Alkalinema sp. FACHB-956: one gene and its partner. The protein of the gene in region 1 interacts with the protein of each later gene in a pairwise test. Links are inferred from orthologs where the notes say so. Each region holds a gene or a part of one and is shown on either strand. Other genes may lie near its edges. The genes, in order: sfsA and H6G21_RS09085.

Region 1 (9,169 bases):
GGGCGGGCAAGTCCGAAGGAGACAGCGGGTTTGCAGGACTTTCCGGCGAACTCCTTTCACAGACTAACTGAATGCGTTGGGTATCCTGGAAGTACCAGAAAAATGTACACCGATCGAGATTCAGCAAGGCTGCAAGTTCATCAACTGCCGTTTGCAGCACAACTCGTAGCTCTAGGGAACTTCGGATGCGATCGATAATTTGCCGCAGCGCAGCTCCTTGTTGATCAATCATTGGAAATGGCTTCACAAACAAACTCAAATAACTGAGAGAACACAGGACATTACGGAGTCACTCAAGATTGCTTTTCGGAGAAACGATCTAAGATCACCCTGAGAAACTCCCATTAGATCCCAGTTCTTTCGTTTTACCCAAAACAATTGGTTGATTGGTCAATGAATCGTTTCACCCAAGAGAATGAAACTGTAAATGCACCCATGCGTCGTTAGCTGACTCCAGTGGTTCAAGGTGATTTATCCACTTACAAGATTCAGCCTCAATTGATCCCTTTACGGATCTAGTATTCACTAAAACCAGACTTTAGGATCAACTAAAGTTTAGTAACTCTAGTATTTGTTTTGGTTTGAAGTAATTCTTTGTTAAAAGAGATGGTCTATGGAGGGCATCCACGGGCATCTCAACGTTTAAGGAAGCCTTAACTCAGGTAGTTGCGACTCTATATTTAACCCTATAGTAGATTAGCAGGTTATATCCTCAAAACCCACCATTGGAAGATTTTTGGCTTTGACCTAGTCGCTTGATTCGTAGATTTTGCCCCCATAAAGTGTTGTACTTTACCAAACGAAAGAGAAGCATTCATCAAAAGCAATTAAGCCAAAATTAAGCCAGAATCGATGGTGATCCAATAGTTGCTTCATCCAATAGTTGCTTCAGTAGTGTCAAACTGTGTGTCACCCTGCCTATCAACTTATGGGTCAACCTGTGTGTCAACCTATGTGTCAACCTGTGTGTCAACTTGGCACTCCGCTTGCTTGGAAGTTCAAATGAAATCTCCTTTTTCAGCGGATTGGCCCATCGATGAATTCTGATTGCTTGAACCTGATTGCTTGAACCTAATTGTTTAGTCTTTGTAGACAGGCGTCATTTTATTTATTTTTACCAAATAAATATTTTAAGGGATACAGGGGACTAAAATTGTAGTCAAATCTACCAACGAGATTCCTAACTTGAGTTATCCAGTCTAGTGAGTCGGTCTAGTGAATGGCTGGGTGATCCGTCGCTAGCGTTGCAATGATGGGTGGGTGGATAAATCAGAGATATGATTGGAAGCTATCATTTCTGCGCCGATCCCTGAGCCACGGTTAACGCCTGAGCTACGGTTAACGAATGGGTTCTAGCATCATCTCGGCTTGAGCTAAGTCGATCGCGCGATCGAGGAATGCTAACCCTTCCTCCAGAGACTGAATTTGGCTCAACTGACTGCGCAATTCCGATGCGCCGCTAAAGCCCTTGCAGTACCAAGCCATATGTTTTCGTGATTGATAGACCCCACGATCGCCCTTATAGGCCACCAGCATTTCTAAATGGTCGCGGGCACATTCTAACCGTTCCACGAGGGTGGGCGTGGGTTTCAGTTCTCCCCGCTTCAGAAAATAATCGACTTCCCCCACCAAAAAAGGATAGCCCAACGTGCCTCGGGAGCACATGACCCCATCGGCCCCCGTTTCCTCCAAACATTGCACCGCCGCTTCCACCGAGAAAATATCCCCATTGGCAATCACGGGGATGGACAGCACGGATTTCACCCGTCGGATCCACTCCCACTTAGCCGATCCCTGGTAGCCCTGGGCCCGGGTACGACCATGAACCGTCAGCATTTTTGCACCTGCCGCTTCCAGTTTCTGGGCAAAGTCTAGGATATTAATTTCGTCCTCATCCCAGCCAATCCGGGTCTTCACCGTAACCGGAACATGAACCGCTGCCACCACTTCCCGGACGATCGCTGCGGCCAGATCCGGTTGCCGCAGGAGTGAAGATCCCCCACCATTCTTCGTGATTTTATTGACCGGGCAACCCATGTTGATATCCACGGTATCCGCCCCCTCGGCCACCGCCTTTTGGGCCGCTTCCGCCAAAAAATCGGGCCGACAGTCGAATAGCTGGATGCTAATGGGCCGTTCCTGGGGATCAAGTTCCATGATGGTGGGAATGTCCCGCAGGTGGCGCAGGCTGGAGGCTTGCACCATCTCGGTATACATCATGGAATCTGGGGCAAAGCGCCGCACCAGCCGCCGAAAAACGAGGTCGGTTACACCGGAGAGGGGAGACTGCAAGACCCGGCTCAACAGCGTCACATCGCCAATATTCAGGGGCTGGGCCAGCCGAGCTTGGAGTTCAGGGGAGAGAACGGGCATGGCGTTAGGAATATTTAGGCCGCTTCACCAGGGATTTAACCTTGAGATTGTAGGCGATCGCCTCCAGCACCGTCACTAATCCCGTCGTGTTAATCATTTCGATCGGTTTACCCGTTTTCTGGGCGGCGTTCTTGGCTTTTTCTGTCAACTTGTGGCTGGCATAGCCCGTCAGAATCATCACCAGGTCAGCGGTGGGAATGTGGGATTCGATCTGCTCGGCTCGGTTTAGTCCTTCCTGGGCTGTACACCACACCAGTTCGACTTCCGATTCCCGCAGGCGGTTGCGGACGGCGGTATAGAGCCGATCGTGGCCGCCAAAAATAACCACCTTGCCTGCCAAATCCGTATAGGGGTTGGGGCGTTTCTCCGTTTTGCGGTGGCGGACTTGGGGTTGGAGATCGGTGTTGCGGGGACGATTGCCTCGGTTTTCCCAAGCTTTGTTGTAGATAAATTGCAGGGCGCTCTCGTGGGTGCCTTGGATGCGGGCAACGGGGCCACGATCGCTGTTGTCGTTGATTTGCTTAACCAGCGCTTCCACCACTTCTTCCAGGGCACCGGGAACGGCCTTCAGGTCATGGCGATACCCATAAATGGTGATGGCTGCATCCGTCGCGTCGTAAAAGTCGTCCTGCTCAGCAATTAGCTCCAGTAAATCTTCCTTCAACTCCTGTCGCCACTGGGACAGATCGATCGCCGATCGCTCATCTAATCTTCGTTCTTCAACTTCTAACAGCTCTTGCTCAATTTCCTCATCAACGGCTGCTTCAGCCAATTCATCTAGGTGGTTTAGGTGTTCTTTGACTTGATCGGCTTGGGTTTTCAGGGCGAGGTATTTTTCGTTGTCCGCCATTTCCGCTTTGGAAAATGCTGCGATCGCGGACTCTACCTTTGTTAACAATCCATTTAATCGTCCTGCAATTTCCTCCCTCCGTTTCTCAATCCGTTCCGCTCGTTGTCTACGCAATCGTTGTCTTTCTAATTCCTCTTCGGCCTCTGACACCAGCGATGTAACGGAAACTTCTAGTTGATCAAGATCTGCAAGGTTCATAGCAAGTTAACTAAGCTAAAGGATAAACAGGAAAAAAACGAACTGGCAGGCTGAGACCCCAAATCTGACTTTTATTTGTGAAAGATTCGTGAATATAAACCTGTTCTATCTATAATTACGCCAAATTCACGCCAGATGCTAGGACTGGATGGAGAATTCATCCAACCGGATAGCTGATCCAGTGTTCGATTGAAGTTGCCTATTGTCATAGTATCTGGTGGAGGGCGTTGCATCCAGTAAGTGATCTGAGTCGTCTGAGTTGTCTGAGTAAGCTCAGCCTGAGTAGTCTAAGTGATCTAAGGGTCTAGTTGAGCAATCTAACATGTTCAGCATTCCCAATCCGTTCTGATCAGGGTCACCCAGGTGGGTGATTTTCATCATCTTCATTCTAGATTGCTACAGTTGAGTTGAAGAAGTAAAAAAAAATTGTTGTTGAAATGAGTGTGAGTCCTAGGTCTCAATCGGAACTGAGTGCTATGAATCTGCCCACTATGCAATATCGACGATTTGGACGCACGCAGCTCAAAATGCCGGTCTTTTCCTGTGGGGGGATGCGCTATCAATACAAGTGGAATGACGTTCCTGCCCAGGAGATTCCTGCGGAGAATCAGCGCAATGTGGAGCAAACTGTGCGCCGCTCCCTGGAATTGGGGATTAATCACATCGAAACGGCACGAGCCTATGGAACTTCAGAAGTCCAGCTGGGGCAAGTACTGCCCCTGATTCCGCGTGATCAGTTTATTCTACAGACAAAAATATTGGTTCAGGAGCTTGGACAATCCTTTCTGGACACCTTTGAGCAATCCCTGGCGAGCCTGAACGTCGATTATGTGGATTTATTGGCAATCCATGGGTTGAATTCTGCCAGTCACTTGGAAGATTGCCTGAAACCGGGGGGATGCCTTGAGATGGCCCGATCGCTCCAGGCCCAAGGGAAGGCCCGATTTATTGGTTTTTCGACCCATGCGCCCACGGAGGTGATTATCCAGGCGATCGAAACCGATGCCTTTGATTACGTTAATCTCCATTGGTATTATATTAATCAGAACAATTGGCCCGCGATCGAGGCGGCGACCCGCCATGACATGGGTGTTTTTATCATCAGCCCCTCGGACAAGGGTGGAAAACTATATGCTCCCCCTAAAAAGTTGACGGATCTCTGTGCCCCCCTCAGCCCGATCGTCTTCAATAACCTGTTTTGCCTCAGCCATCCCCAAATCCATACCTTGAGCATTGGAGCCGCGAAGCCGAGTGATTTTGATGAGCATTTGAAGACACTCCCCCTCCTCGATCGGGCGACGGAGATCCTGGAACCCATCCTCCAGGGATTGGAGCAGGCGGCGATCGAGACGCTGGGGGCAGACTGGTGGCAGCGTTGGTCGATCGGGCTACCAACGGTCGATCAAACCCCTGGGGGATTAAACATTCCCGTGATTCTCTGGCTGCGTAACCTGGCGTTGGCCTACGACATGACGGACTATGCCAAAATGCGTTACAACCTGCTGGGGCAGGCGAGTCATTGGTTTCCTGGTTCCCGCGTCGATCGGGTTGATCCAGAGGGGCTTAAACCTCTGCTGGCCAACAGTCCCTTTGCCGATCGGATTCCGCAACTCCTGCGAGAGACCCATGACTTGTTAGCGGGTGAAGAAGTGCAGCGACTTTCCCAAGCGGACTGATGCAAACTGGAGTGCAATCAACCTGCTGAGTGATTAAAAAAATATGGGTAAACCGTCATTGCCAGCTCAAGTCATTGCCAACTCAAGTCATTGCCAGCTCAGTGACGGTTTACCCTTGCTTGTTTCAGTGTTCCCAATCCACTAATGCTCCAAATCCACTAGCACTCCAAAGCCACTTAAGGTTGGCTGGAAATCGTCTGGGTTTGGTTTTGCTCAGCGTACATGGCACGGAGAACCAAGGCCGGATCAACCCATTGCTTGGCATATTTCAAGCCCCAATGGAGGTGTGGCCCTGTGGTTCTGCCCGTCATGCCCACCCGTCCAATGCGGGTGCCAGCGCTGATATCTTGGCCTTCATAGATTTGCAGACCGCCCCCACGATCGATCATGTAGGGTCGGCCTTGGCCATCTCGATCGACATAGCCTTGCATATGGCAGTAAATGTGTTCCCATTCCCCCGATTCGATCACCACGGACGTGCCACAGGCGGAATCATCGGACACTTCCACCACTTTGCCTGTCCACCAACTGCGGATGTAGCTGCCCTCGGGGGCGGCCATATCCAAGCCCCGATGGAACTGGGTGCCGTCTCCGGTGGGCGAAGCCCGATAGCCAAAGGGGGAGGTGTAGCCTTGGAAATTTTCTACTGGGAACGATGCGCCCCGCCAAGTGCTGCTTCCAGTCGCGTACTGATTGACTTCAAAGGCGTTAACAGCATGATGGCCTAACCAAGACAGCCCCAGGGTGACGACTAGCCCCAGCCCCATGAGAACAATCTGACGACTCATCGAACCTAACTTGCAGCAACTTAACTTGCAGTATTGTCTAAGTGCTTGGATCACTTGCTTCATGGTCTTTCAACAAATCTTGTTCGCAATCTTGTTCGCAGCAAACTCTGCACCCTGTAAAAAGGGCGGTTCGTACGAGAAAAATGGGGATCGATAAACGGTGGAACCGAAGATATTTAGGGAATCTCCGCCCATTTAAACACACAAACTTTTTTTTGAACCCACTTGTTTTAAGTTGTCCAAGATTTAGTGTTTCGAAGCCCTGATTTAGGTATTCTCACTGGCGATCGAAAATCATGAATAAAAATTAATTTCGTCAGATTTTTTTGCTGTTACGGTTGCTCCAGGGGTGTGATGCTGGATGATTCAGCAGATTGCAAACGCAAATTAGAAGCGTAAATTACAGGCGTAAATTACAGGCGCAGATTACAAACTCAGATTACAAACTCAGTTGTGCTAATCCTTGATAACGAATGCCCTCGGGACTGATGTCAAAACAACAGGGTAAGACTTCTAAGCCTTGGCCGATCGCGGCTCGGAGTAATTTGCCGTAGAGGGGGTCTTTGCTGTCTCCCGGCGCAAAGCGATCGCAGTCACCTCGATTGATGAAATACAGCATGACGGCGCGGGCATCGGGGAGCAGGGCCATCAGTTCCCGAATGTGTTTTTGGCCACGGGTGGTGACGGTGTCGGGAAAGAGGGCAAGGCTACCATCGGTCCAGGTGGTGTTTTTGACTTCGACGTAGATCGGCTTGTCGGAAGTTGTTAACAGAAAATCAATGCGGCTTTTTTCTTGGCCGTAGGGGACTTCGTGGCGCAGGGTGTCGTAGGTTTGCAGGGTGGGGAGGAGGCGCTGTTCGATCGCGAGTTTGACGACTTTGTTGGGCAGTCCAGTATTGACCCCGACCCAAACGGGTTGATCTTGCTCGATCAGTTCAATCATTTCCCAGGTGTAGGGCAGTTTCCGGGTTTTGCTGTCGCTTGTGGAGAGTAAAACGCGATGGCCGGGGCGATAGATGCCTGTCATGGGGCCAGTATTGGGACAGTGGGCCGTGACGATTTCGCCAGAGTCCAGTTCCACATCGGCGAAGAAGCGTTTGTAGCGGGTGAGGAGGGTGCCGGAAATTAAGGGTGGATAGCGGTAAATCAAATCGGACATGGACGCGATCGAGCCAGAACTGCCCCCCAAGATTACCGCAGATTACTGCGATTTGGGTTCCTGGAAAAAATAGGCGGCAAATAGGTCGCCTAGGAGTTTAAGGATGCATCTTCGCAGTTCAGCAGCTTTTCTAGAATGACGATAGCGGCTGGGGGTGCGGGTTTGGCTGTGGGTTTAGCTGTGGGTTTGGCTGCGGGTTTGGCTGCGGGTTTAGCTGTGGGTTTAGCTGTGGGTTTAGCTGTAGGTTTGGCTGGGGGTTGGGATTGCGGCGGAATGCTTTTTGTTTTGCGGGATGATTGGCGGATTTTTTGTTCTGCGCCCAGGTTCCAGAGTTCCATGGTTAACCGTCCAGCGTAGGTCTGCCTGAGTTCATCCTCGGCTGGGAGGGGTTGGCGTTGCAGGTTGGCCGCGAAGGAAAGTTTGGGGTTGAATTTCAGCCGTTGGACTAGGGTGGTTACGACGTGGCGCTGTTCTGGACGGGCCAATTTGAGCCCTTGCAGGATGGGGCGTTCTAGGATGCGATCGCGATCGGCGTCGGTCAATTGTTCCTGCAACCAAGCTTCGGAGGTGGAAATGGGTAAGTCGGCGGCTTGTTCATCGACTTTGGCGAAGGCGTGGGCTTCTCGGAAGGAAATGCGTCCATTGCGATCGTAGTCGGCGGATTCAACGGGTTGGCCTACGCGATTGATGCCACTTAGCCCCGCAAAGAAACTGGAGCTGTAATCTTCGTAATCGGCTTCGTTGACTTCTGGGGTGCAGCCGACGGAGGGGAGTTGTTTGACGGTGGCGAAGAAGCCACAGCGATCGTGGGGTGCAATGGGGTTGTCAGGATTGCCGCCTTCGTAGATGAGGTTGGCGAATGCGCCTGCATAGCATTGCACCATGACGGAGACGACTGGTTTTTTGGGGGGGAGTTGATCCAGGAGTTGGGTAAATTTCTGGACTGTGAGAAATTTGTCTTTCCAGAGGATCATTGCGTTGTCATTTTCGTTTTCTTGGTTGTGGTAACCGTGACCTGTGAAGTAGAAGAAAAGGGGTTTTAAGTTGCGTTGCTGTTGTAATGATTGCTTGAGATTGTTGACGTTGGATGCACCGTTGAGGTTGGGAATTTCTGGAGCTTTAAAGGTTTCTTCGTTCTGGTTGTTTAAGAAGCGAACGTTTTTTTCTCCAGTGTTGCCGTTTGCGAACCAGATGACGGCTTGTTTTGGGTTGAATCCTAAGGTTTTTAGGGTGCGTTGGAAGTATAAAACGTTTTTTTCGATCGCGATTTCGTTGGATGCTGGAGAGCCGCCCCCGGAGAGGACGAGAAATTGTTGGGGGTTGGGGGATTTTGGGGGTTGGGGGGCAGGCGATCGGGGGGTTTTGGTGGCATGAACAGTGGGGACGGTGGGTTGGGCTTGGGCGGTGGTGGAGCGGGTGGCTTCTCGGCTGGGATCGAATTTTTCGGCGAGACAGCCACAAAACAACATACTTCCTGCGATGCCTGCAATCCAGCGCCAAACTTGAGTCATGGGAGGGGAGAGTGATGGTTAAAGCTAGCTTCACCATAACGATTTCTATGCAGACCTGTCTAGGGTTGTTGCTGCTGGAGAAGTTCAACGAGGACAGGGGGGATGGTTGGATGTTTTTGGATGCGATCGTATTTCTGCCTGCGATCGAGGGGCAGGTTGCAGGGTTCACCGTTAGTAGAGATCACGTTGGCAGATATCATGTTGACAGATATCACGTTGCCAAATATTACAGGATCGCAAAATTTTGAAATACGGTTGACAGAACCTTCGTTTGTCCGTAGGCTTGTTTCTCATAGCTGAGTACAACCGTGTTGAACTGCCCGATTGATCAGCTTAAGCTCCCGAAAATTAAGGCGCTACCCAATGTTGCTACGAACAACAAAGGGCAGCTAAACCCCCAAGCTGATTCTGGCAGCTAGGCGGTCTGACACGGATTGTAACATTCGATCGGGCCACCCTACTTGTCCTGCGCAAAAGGGTGGCTTTAATTTTTGGGGTTTCTTCCCGTTTCTACAATCAGGAGAAATCCCATGTTTATTGGTATGAGCGACCACGATCGCCCGATCGATGATGCCCGCAGACCGTTCCAAATTTACCTCCTCGGCACCCGCGAA
Region 2 (9,346 bases), on another replicon or contig:
TTAATACTATCTTTCCCAGATTCGGCTAAGCCAGTACCCTATTAGCAACAACCCTTTTGTATTCCACACGCTAACTTTTTGACTTCAGTTCCTGCTGACTGCAACGCCCGTCCTTCAGTCCTCGTCATACAGCGCAAGCTTGTGCAGTCCGTTATGGTTGGAAGTTTTAACTTATGGATATTGTTTTGCAATGGGCCAACCCCAACAGCGTGAGCTGGCTGGGTGCGCTCGGATTGATGAATTTTGATGGCAGCTACTGGTTAAACATCTTGACCAATATCTTCATTGCCGTCGCGATTCTGTTCTTGGGCTGGCTGGTCGCCGTTTGGGTGTCCAGCGTGGTCAAAGGAATTCTCAAACAGACAAATCTTGACAATCGCTTGGCCGATTGGGTGGCGGGTTCCCCGCAGCCGGGTCTCAACATTGAGGCAGTGGCTGGCGGGATCACATTTTGGATCATCATGATCCTAGCGGTGGTGGCGGTTCTTAACTTTTTTAACCTCACCACGGTTTCCCAGCCCCTCAATAATTTTCTCTCGATTATTTTTGAATATTTGCCCAAACTAGGCGGGGCTGCGTTGCTCTTGGCGCTCGCTTGGGTGATTGCGACCGTGGTTAAGGGGTTAACCATTCAAGCGGCTCGATCGTTTGAGTTAGACAGTCGCTTCAACAGTGCATCCAATGAAACGCCGATCGTCCTGAGTGAGACGTTGGGTAATGCCCTGTATTGGTTCGTATTTCTCTTTTTTCTACCGATTCTGCTGGATGTCCTAGGACTCAAAGGCACCCTGGGGCCTGTGCAGAATCTGCTGAATGATGTTTTAGCGGCCCTGCCCAGAATTCTAGAGGCCAGTATCATCGCTGGGGTGGGCTGGTTCGTGGCTCAAATCGTCCGGGGTATTGTGTCCAACTTGGTCGCAGCCACTGGGATTGATCAGATGGGTTCCCGAGTGGGCCTCAGCCGATCGACCACCGGTCAATCCCTCTCTTCGCTCTTAGGTTTACTCGTCTACGTTCTGATTCTGATTCCAACGGCAACGGCGGCCTTGGCAGCGTTGAAAATTTCAGCGATCGCCGATCCCGCCACCAACATGCTGAATCAAGTGCTCAAGGTGATCCCGCAGATCTTCATGGCGGGGTTAATTTTGGCGGTTGCCTACGGGATTGGTCGGTTTATTGCAGATTTGGTGACCAGCTTGCTGCAAGGATTTGGCTTTGACAATATTCTGACCGTTTTGGGTATCCAAGCAGAACCCCGTCCCAGTGCTCCCATCTATCCAGAATCGGAGGGTGAGGTGAGCCGTACGGTGCAAACGCCGTCGGAAATTGCTGGGATCGTGGTGTTGGTTGGCATTATGCTCTTTGCCACGATCGCCGCTGTCGATGTGCTGCAATTACCTGCGCTCAAAACGGTGGTTCTGTCCGTGCTAGCCGTTGCGGGTCAGGTCCTGGTTGGCGTCTTAATCTTTGCGGTGGGCATGTATTTTGCTAACCTCTCGGCACGGCTGATCCGCAGTTCCGGGGTTCCACAGTCAGGCACCTTGGCCAATACGGCTCGCATCGTCATCCTAGCCTTCACCGGAGCCATGGCACTGGAACGGGCAGGGGTGTCTACCAATATTGTGAATCTTGCCTTTGGATTACTCCTAGGAGCCGTGGCTGTCGCGATCGCGATCGCCTTTGGCCTCGGGGGCCGTGAAGTTGCGGCGGAACAATTACGGGATTGGGTCAAGCCCTTTAAAAAGTAGATTTTTCAGGAGTCTGGGCAGTCCCAACTTTTTCAGGCCATTTCAGTTCGTCCAACAATGGGGCTCTCACTCTAAATCGTGACCCCGATCGCAGGAATCAACCTTGTTCGATCGGGGCATTTTTTAGCGGTTATCCGCTCACGGTTGTGGGAGCCATAGTTTTGTTTGCAAGCTGACGATCTAAGGCTGTGAGGGTTCTCGGTAGAAGGTGATCGAGGAATTGAGGGGTTGTAGCTGGGTGCCTGGGAAATAGAAGCTGAGAATGCGATCGTAGCTGTAGCCTTGCTTGGCCAAATGGTAAGACCCATATTGGCTAAGGCCCACTGCATGGCCCAGTCCTCCGCCCACAAAGGTATAGCCCTTGAGCTTGCGGGGCTTTTCCAGAATGGGATCGAAATAAAACAACATGCTATTGGGGGATTCAAAGGCCAACAGCACATCATCTTTCTCTAGCACCACAAACCCTAAATTCGTCTGCACCGCCATTTTCATGACCCGCCCCACCCGCGATCGCTCAACCACTTGCATATCTTGAATGGTGGTAAAGCCTGCGAGGGGATGGCGAATGCTTTTGAGATACTTTTGGAGGTCTTGGGTGACTTTCTCCAGGGATGCTTCTACCTTCCAACGGAAATAGCTAGACTCTTCCGATTCGTTAAATCCCTGAGTGAGCTTCAAAAAGTCCCGCAGATTATTTTCATCGGACAGGGGCCGTTCCATTAAATTCCATAGCCCATTGACCGAATCCAGTTTACCCATCAAGTAAGGGCGCTCTTTGCCACGCCACACTTCATGGAATGGAGCCATTACCCCTCCCGAAGTCGAGGAATACAACGCATCCACTAGCTCATTTTTATAGGTCAAAACCATGCCCCGAGTCGTCGCGATCGCTTGATCGGTGGCTGCCGTGACGCCGTTCAAGCCAAAGTACACCTGACATTGGGTGGTGGCACACAGTTGATAATTGTCGATCGCAAACCGCCGCAAATTCCGTAGGACGTAGGTACGGGCGAGGATGGCTTGGGCTTCCATGGCGGCTTTGGGCGCTCCGGTGCCAATTTCATAGGGCACGACACCCCGCAAGTACGTCTCCAGGTTAACCAAGTTGACCAAGCTGTAGGTGCCATAGGCGTTGGGTTGCAGCTTGAGGCTTCCGGCAAAGGTGCGATTGGGGGCATCATCTTTCTCCCGATCGACCTGAATCATGCCCTTGCTGGACGAAATTTCCAGGCGATCGCGGGTATATTTCAAGCCACTCAGCACAAACGTCGCGCGGGGAACTTCCTTCAGCGTTTGGGTCTCCAGTTGTGCGGTTTTAACGCCCTGGGCTTGCAAATTTTGCACCAGCATTCGCCGTACAGTGGGCGTTTTGTAAACCCCCCGTTTGGCCCAAACTTGCCAGCGATCGGGTTGGGCAATTTCCACTTCAATGCCCCGTTTGCGCCACTCTAGGGCTTGCTCCTCTGCGGTTTCAAAGCTGCGATGGGTGCTGAAGATGACCCGCTCTTCCACCCGTGGTTTCGGCAACGGCTGGAGGGCAATTTCCAGGGTTAACGCGTTGGTTGTCAGGGTTTGCACCTTGCCATCGTTGGCCGGAATTTTGATCGTGAGTTGATCCCCCGGTAAGGCTTGGAGGGTCAGCTTGTCCTTGGCTCCCTTATCCCCAAATCGCTGAATAATGCCGATCTGTAGCTCAACATCTTGCGGTGCTTGGGCTTGGGCTACGGGCACCAGCCCCCCGATCGCACAGGAACTCACCAACCCAATATAGGAAGCCGGACGCAGCAAACGGATCGCCATTCGAGCCACACACCAAAAATTACGCCTTTGATTGTAGTGCCAACGCTGGAACATGGTCTAACTCGTGGAAAGACAGTCTCTATTCATCGATGGCACCTAGGCTAGGTGACGGAGCAATACCGATCGAGGTGCCCGCCGAATCCGACAAAGAATGGTTTCGTGGCCCAGTCTGGTGCAGGCTTCATAGCGGTGACAGCCAGAGAAGCCGTAATATTCACCCTCCACTTCCAGCACTTCGATCGGTTCTTGTAAGCCAATTTCCGTGATCGAGGCCATGAGGGCTTGTACCTTAGCAGGATCATTACTACGAGGCAAGGGGCGGCGAATTTGGCTGAGGGGGAGGGCTTCAATGCGTGCCATCGTGCTTCACTCCGATATTCTATACAAACTCATAACGACTTCACTCTAACAAAGATTCCCCCAAACCGCTAATCTAGAAAGATAAAAATTGCAACCATCAAGATTCACCTCGCGCAACTATGACTGCTCTTCAGGCTCAGCCCGATCTTCTCACCCTGGCGCAACAGACCCGTACCGCCGCTCGATCGCTGGCGTCCCAGGCGACCGAAGCCAAAAATCAAGCCCTCCACGCGATCGCCGATGCCCTAGCCGCCCAAGCACCCGCAATTTTGGCGGCTAATCAAGCGGATTGCGAAGCGGCCCAGCGGGATGGTATCTCCTCGGCGTTGTATGCAAGGCTCAAGTTGGACGAAGCGAAGTTACAAAGCGCGATCGTTGGGGTGCGGGATGTGGCTAAGCTACCGGATCCGATCGGGCAAATCCAACTCCATCGGGAATTGGATGCGGGACTGGTGATGAAGCGGCTGTCCTGTCCTTTAGGGGTATTGGGGGTGATCTTTGAGGCGCGCCCGGATGCAGTCATGCAGATTTCTAGTCTTGCGGTCAAGTCGGGCAACGGGGTGATTCTCAAGGGCGGCAAGGAGGCTGTGCATTCCTGCGAAGCCTTAGTCAAGGCCATTCACCAAGGCTTGCAAAGGGCGGGATTAGATCCCAATAGTGTGCAATTGTTGACGACTCGGGAGGAAACCCTGGCGCTGCTCAAGTTGGATCAGTACGTGGATTTGATTATTCCTCGAGGATCCAACTCCTTTGTCCGCTTTGTCCAGGAGAACACAAGGATTCCGGTGCTGGGCCATGCGGATGGCATTTGTCATCTCTATGTGGACGCGGCGGCGGATTTGGCCCAGGCGGTGACGATCGCGGTGGATGCGAAAACCCAGTATCCGGCTGCCTGCAATGCGATCGAAACGCTACTTGTCCATCAATCGATCGCTGACGTGTTCCTTCCCCAAGTCGCCCAAGCCCTGCAAAGCAAACAGGTGGAACTGCGGGGCGATGCTCCAACCCAACAGATTTTGCCGGGAATACAGTCTGCCACGGAAACGGATTGGGCCACGGAATACAGCGATCTCGTTTTGGCCATTCGGGTTGTGGATTCCTTGGCTGCTGCGATCGATCACATTAATACCTACGGCTCCCGCCACACTGAAGCGATCGTGACTGAAGATGCCGCTGCTGCTGCCACCTTTATGGGCCAGGTCGATGCTGCTGGGGTGTATCAAAACTGTTCCACCCGTTTTGCCGACGGATTTCGCTATGGCTTTGGAGCGGAGGTCGGCATCAGTACCCAAAAAATGCCACCCCGTGGCCCCGTGGGCCTTGAAGGCTTAGTGACCTATAAATACCAAATGGTGGGGGCAGGTCATCTTGCCGCTACCTATGCAGGTAAAGAGGCTAAGCCCTTCACCCACCGGGATTTATGATGACTGATCTGCTGAAGTCGGTTTCAACGGTAGTTGGCTAAACGAGTTGCTATTCAGCCGAACGAGTTACTGGGCCGTTGGTGCCGCTTTTCGGCGTTCACCGACTGCAATGGGCCGATCGATACTTTGAGCAATGTATTGATCGGCTTTGTATTGATCCAAATGCTGGAATAGGGCGATCGAAGGCGTCAAGCGGCAGGTAAAGAATTCCACCACTGCCCGTCCATCGGGTAGTACCTTCACCTTGGGGGATAAATCTTTGATCGGTTCATTGCGCCATTGCCACTGTAATTGCTGGGGCACCGCACTAATTAACTGATGCTTACTCCAGACTGCCGCTTTGCCCAAGGCTCCCAATTCATTGAATTCCCGTCGGAGCAGTGAGGCAATGAGAAAGGACGCAGGCGTGCGATCGCCCTGCACTGACGCCATCCAGTTGTCTAGTGCGCCCTGGGGGTGGGGAGGTTGTTCAGCTTGGTGGATTTCTGGGAGTGCTTGTTCGAGCTGAGCGGTGCAACTCAGGTGTTCTGGAACGGCCCACAGCTTACCGCAGCCTTCTTCGCCCAGCCGATAGAGATAGGTCACTAAACGGAACTCTGGTTGCAACGATAGTCCGGGAAGTTTCATGAAAACTGCACCAGGATCAATCATGCTCAGGAACCAGCGACCCTGATTATTTGGCATGGGAACCCCTTCTTCCAAAGTGGCACCCACCCGAAATAAATCGCCCAATCCCACCAAGGAATCTGGTTCAGGTACTGCAAAGCTGGAGCTGCCCATTTCTAGCTTCGGCAGCCGACATGGATGATTTTCGGATTCTGGCAAAACAACATTAGATTTAATGTACTGCCGAATTTTCTGCAAGGCATCGAGGGGAATTTTCTGAGTAGACATGCAGATACATGGAAACCCTGGGGAATGTCCCCCTATAATGCCCGTATTTAGATTTGGTTACACATTTTGCAATTTGGAGCGGTCTTGCTATTTGTCATCTCTACGCGATGGGTGATCTCTGCTGAATCCATACTGAATCCATTCGGCTGGTGAATTGAAATTTAAGCCGCAGTTGGGTTGGCATAGAGATCTTGCAGGCGATCGAACTCGATATCCGACAGATAATCCACTGCCCAGTTAGCCCGCCGTTGCATCATATGAAAGGGGTAGGTATTGGCTACGCCTACGACTGGCATCTGGGCATTTTTAGCCGCTTGAATCCCCGCAAAGGTATCTTCGATCACCAGGCATTCCGAAGGCTGCAAATGCAAATCAGGGAACTCTTGGTTCAAGCGATCGACGGCTAAAAGATAGCCCGTTGGGTCGGGTTTGCTTGTGGTAATGTCATCCCCCGCAACAATGACGGTGAAACATTGCTGAAGATGACTGCGTTGCAGAATCCAGTCAATTTCCGATCGCAGCGCCCCACTGACGATCGCGAGTTTGCAATTGGCCGCGCGTACTTTGAAAATGAAGTCTTCTAACCCCGGATAAGTCGGGAGTTTTTCCAGTTCTGCTAATTGTTTGAAATAGGCCTCGGCCTTACGTTGAATTAAAGAAGTCAGCAACGACTCAGTGAGAACCCGTCCCCGGAGATTAAATAAATCGGTAAAGCAAGCTCGATCGCTGCGCCCGAGTCCATACTGCTTAAATTCACCGGGTTTAAGAATAAGGTTTTCCTCCAGCAGAATTTGTTCAACCAGCTTGGCATGGAGGGGTTCATCATTAATAATGACGCCATTAAAGTCAAATAAAACGGCTTTTAAAGTCATACCTGTTCTAACGTCGTCCCTGAAAATTCTAACGTCGTCCCTGAAAATGCGTGACCCAGATTGAGTTATGAATGCGTGACTCAGATTGAGTCATTGTAGAAGTATGAGGCTACACGATACTGTTCGATCAGCGATCGTTGATCGTCAAGCGATCGCCTTGCGACAGCGTTGCCCATTGCGCTATCTTCGCCCAATTGTCTCATCCTACCGCCCATTCCAGATCTTCCAATGCTTCTAAATCGGCAAACAACGCTTCCTCCGGATTGGGGTAATGAACCCCTTTAACCCCCCGGCTAATTTGATGAACGAGCCAGTGATCTTGCGTGCGTACAAAGCCAAACTGGGCAGCTCCGAGCCAAGCATCCAAGCTTTCTGCCGCATAGTTTTCTAGGTGCGGTTCTTCAAAGAGAGTCGTGATAAAAGAGGTTTGGCGCAGGGCTTTTTGGTTGCAGTCTAATAGAATGATTTCACCCCCCGATCGCAAGACTCGATGGGCTTCCTGGAGTACCGCTTGGGCGATCGCAGGGGGCAACTCGTGGAGCAACAGTGACGCAGTGACAACATCAAAGGAATTATCTGGAAATCCGGTTTGCTCTGCTTTTCCATGCCGCCAGTGGAGGTTCAATTGCGCTTCCAAGGCTTTTTGTTCAGCCATCGCTAACATGTAAGGCGACAAATCCAGCCCCACCACTTCAGCACTGGGAAAGGCTTCTTTCAACCGACAGGTGGTGGAACCCGTCCCACACCCCAAGTCGAGAATGCGGCTAGGGTGGCTTTGAATTGCATCAATGACGCCCTGTCTGACCCAATCTTCATTCGGGGGTAATGCATATTGGGTGATGGCATCGTAGGCAACGGCGGCTTCCGGGCACAGGTAGCCATCGGTAAAGCCATGGCATGAAAGTTCACGATAGTAGCGAGGATAGATGATCTGTGGATTGGTGAATTGGCTTAAGGCACTATCCCAGTCAATACTGTCCTGCTGTGCTTGCAGCTCCTCTCGATCGAGTAAGAAGTGTTGTAATACGGGGGCGACCCATCGCTCAAACAGGGTTCCGCTGTCGTCCCTCATGCTGTATGCCTCACTGCGTCACTCGTCTTCGAGTGTAGCGCGACCTATCTCAAATGAGGAAAACCCATCGAAATGAGTCGTCCCCATCAACCTGAACCATTGCCAGTCAATGCAAATCAACTTAATGCAAATCAACCAGTAATGTAGATTAACCAAATCAATGCAAATAAAAAGAGGAAAGCCGACATGCACTTTCCTCCTTTTGTTTCATCCTAAAGACAGATTGGAGAACTGAGCAGATACCCCGTTAACCCCTTGATTATCGTCGGCTAGGAAGTTTTCGATTGCTAGGTTTGTTGATTGTTAGGCGAGTTGCCTATCAGCCAGCAAACCTTACAGTTAGCGTAACTAGAGAGTTAGCGCAACTAGAGAGTTAGCGCAACTAATTAGCGCAAGCTTCTACAGGATAAACGCTGACTTTCTTCTTGCTCTTACCCAAGCGTTCAAAGGTGACAACACCGGGAACAAGGGCAAACAATGTGTCATCGCTACCACGACCCACGTTGTTACCGGGGTGGATTTTGGTGCCCCGTTGACGAACGATAATGTTACCCGCTTTAACCACTTCGCCACCGTAGCGCTTCACGCCGAGGCGTTTGGCATTAGAGTCGCGACCGTTTCTTGTACTACCTGTACCTTTCTTATGAGCCATGGTTTCCTCTCAAATCTGCTGAAAAAACTTCAAAAGTTTTCCGTCTTGGATAGGCTTTAACCGAATTACTCGTCTAAAACCTATGGTCTAACGGCCTACGTTTGGAGCGACCTCTGCGCAGAATTTTACGCAGAAATAGTTTGACCGCCGACGGTGATTGACTCGATCAGCAGACGGGTTTGCTCTTGGCGGTGACCCCGCTTTTTGCGGGTCTTTTTCTTGGGCTGCATTTTGTAAACCAGTACCTTTTTAGCTCGGAACTGTTTCAAAATTTTGCCTTGCACCGTTGCACCAGAGACGGTGGGCTGACCGACTGTAATTGCACCGTCGTTGCTGACAAAGAGAACTTTGTCGATCGTGATCGCGGTGTCTGCGTCGCCAACCAAGCGCTCTACATCGTAGAAGCGACCGGGTTCAACCCGCATTTGCTTACCGCCAGTCTCAATAATTGCGTATGCCATTGTCTTTGTCCTTAAACTGCCGTACAGGTAGCCCATCGAATGCGGATGAGGCATTTCGGTCAA

What was found.
Region 2: the proteins of sfsA (region 1) and H6G21_RS09085 interact in binary tests that used the Escherichia coli proteins (3 or more experiments, as listed by UniProt). The link is inferred for Alkalinema sp. FACHB-956 from one-to-one orthologs.

The regions. Positions count from the first base shown.
Region 1 is NZ_JACJRC010000007.1:148,760-157,928, forward strand. Bases 5,185-7,968 are described here. They hold sfsA (DNA/RNA nuclease SfsA), read right to left. Parts: upstream 7,045-7,968; coding sequence 6,325-7,044; downstream 5,185-6,324. Other genes in these bases: H6G21_RS10560 (M23 family metallopeptidase), read right to left, coding at 5,274-5,885; H6G21_RS10570 (caspase family protein), read right to left, coding at 7,134-7,968. Also shown: H6G21_RS10540 (GAF domain-containing protein), read right to left, coding at 1-232; tRNA dihydrouridine synthase DusB, read right to left, coding at 1,339-2,373; H6G21_RS10550 (DUF2325 domain-containing protein), read right to left, coding at 2,378-3,421; H6G21_RS10555 (aldo/keto reductase), read left to right, coding at 3,913-5,097; more of H6G21_RS10570, read right to left, coding at 7,969-8,555; H6G21_RS10575 (hypothetical protein), read right to left, coding at 8,615-8,755; H6G21_RS10580 (hypothetical protein), read left to right, coding at 9,086-9,169. UniProt on the Escherichia coli protein: Binds to DNA non-specifically. Could be a regulatory factor involved in maltose metabolism.
Region 2 is NZ_JACJRC010000006.1:13,656-23,001, reverse strand. Bases 3,219-6,179 are described here. They hold H6G21_RS09085 (glutamate-5-semialdehyde dehydrogenase), read left to right. Parts: upstream 3,219-4,027; coding sequence 4,028-5,332; downstream 5,333-6,179. Other genes in these bases: H6G21_RS09080 (hypothetical protein), read right to left, coding at 5,399-6,179; H6G21_RS09090 (sulfiredoxin), read right to left, coding at 3,645-3,908; H6G21_RS09095 (SpoIID/LytB domain-containing protein), read right to left, coding at 3,219-3,548. Outside these bases: H6G21_RS09100 (mechanosensitive ion channel), read left to right, coding at 174-1,748; more of H6G21_RS09095, read right to left, coding at 1,929-3,218; more of H6G21_RS09080, read right to left, coding at 6,180-6,226; H6G21_RS09075 (HAD family phosphatase), read right to left, coding at 6,388-7,098; H6G21_RS09070 (class I SAM-dependent methyltransferase), read right to left, coding at 7,298-8,170; rpmA (50S ribosomal protein L27), read right to left, coding at 8,553-8,822; rplU (50S ribosomal protein L21), read right to left, coding at 8,948-9,283. UniProt on the Escherichia coli protein: Catalyzes the NADPH-dependent reduction of L-glutamate 5-phosphate into L-glutamate 5-semialdehyde and phosphate. The product spontaneously undergoes cyclization to form 1-pyrroline-5-carboxylate.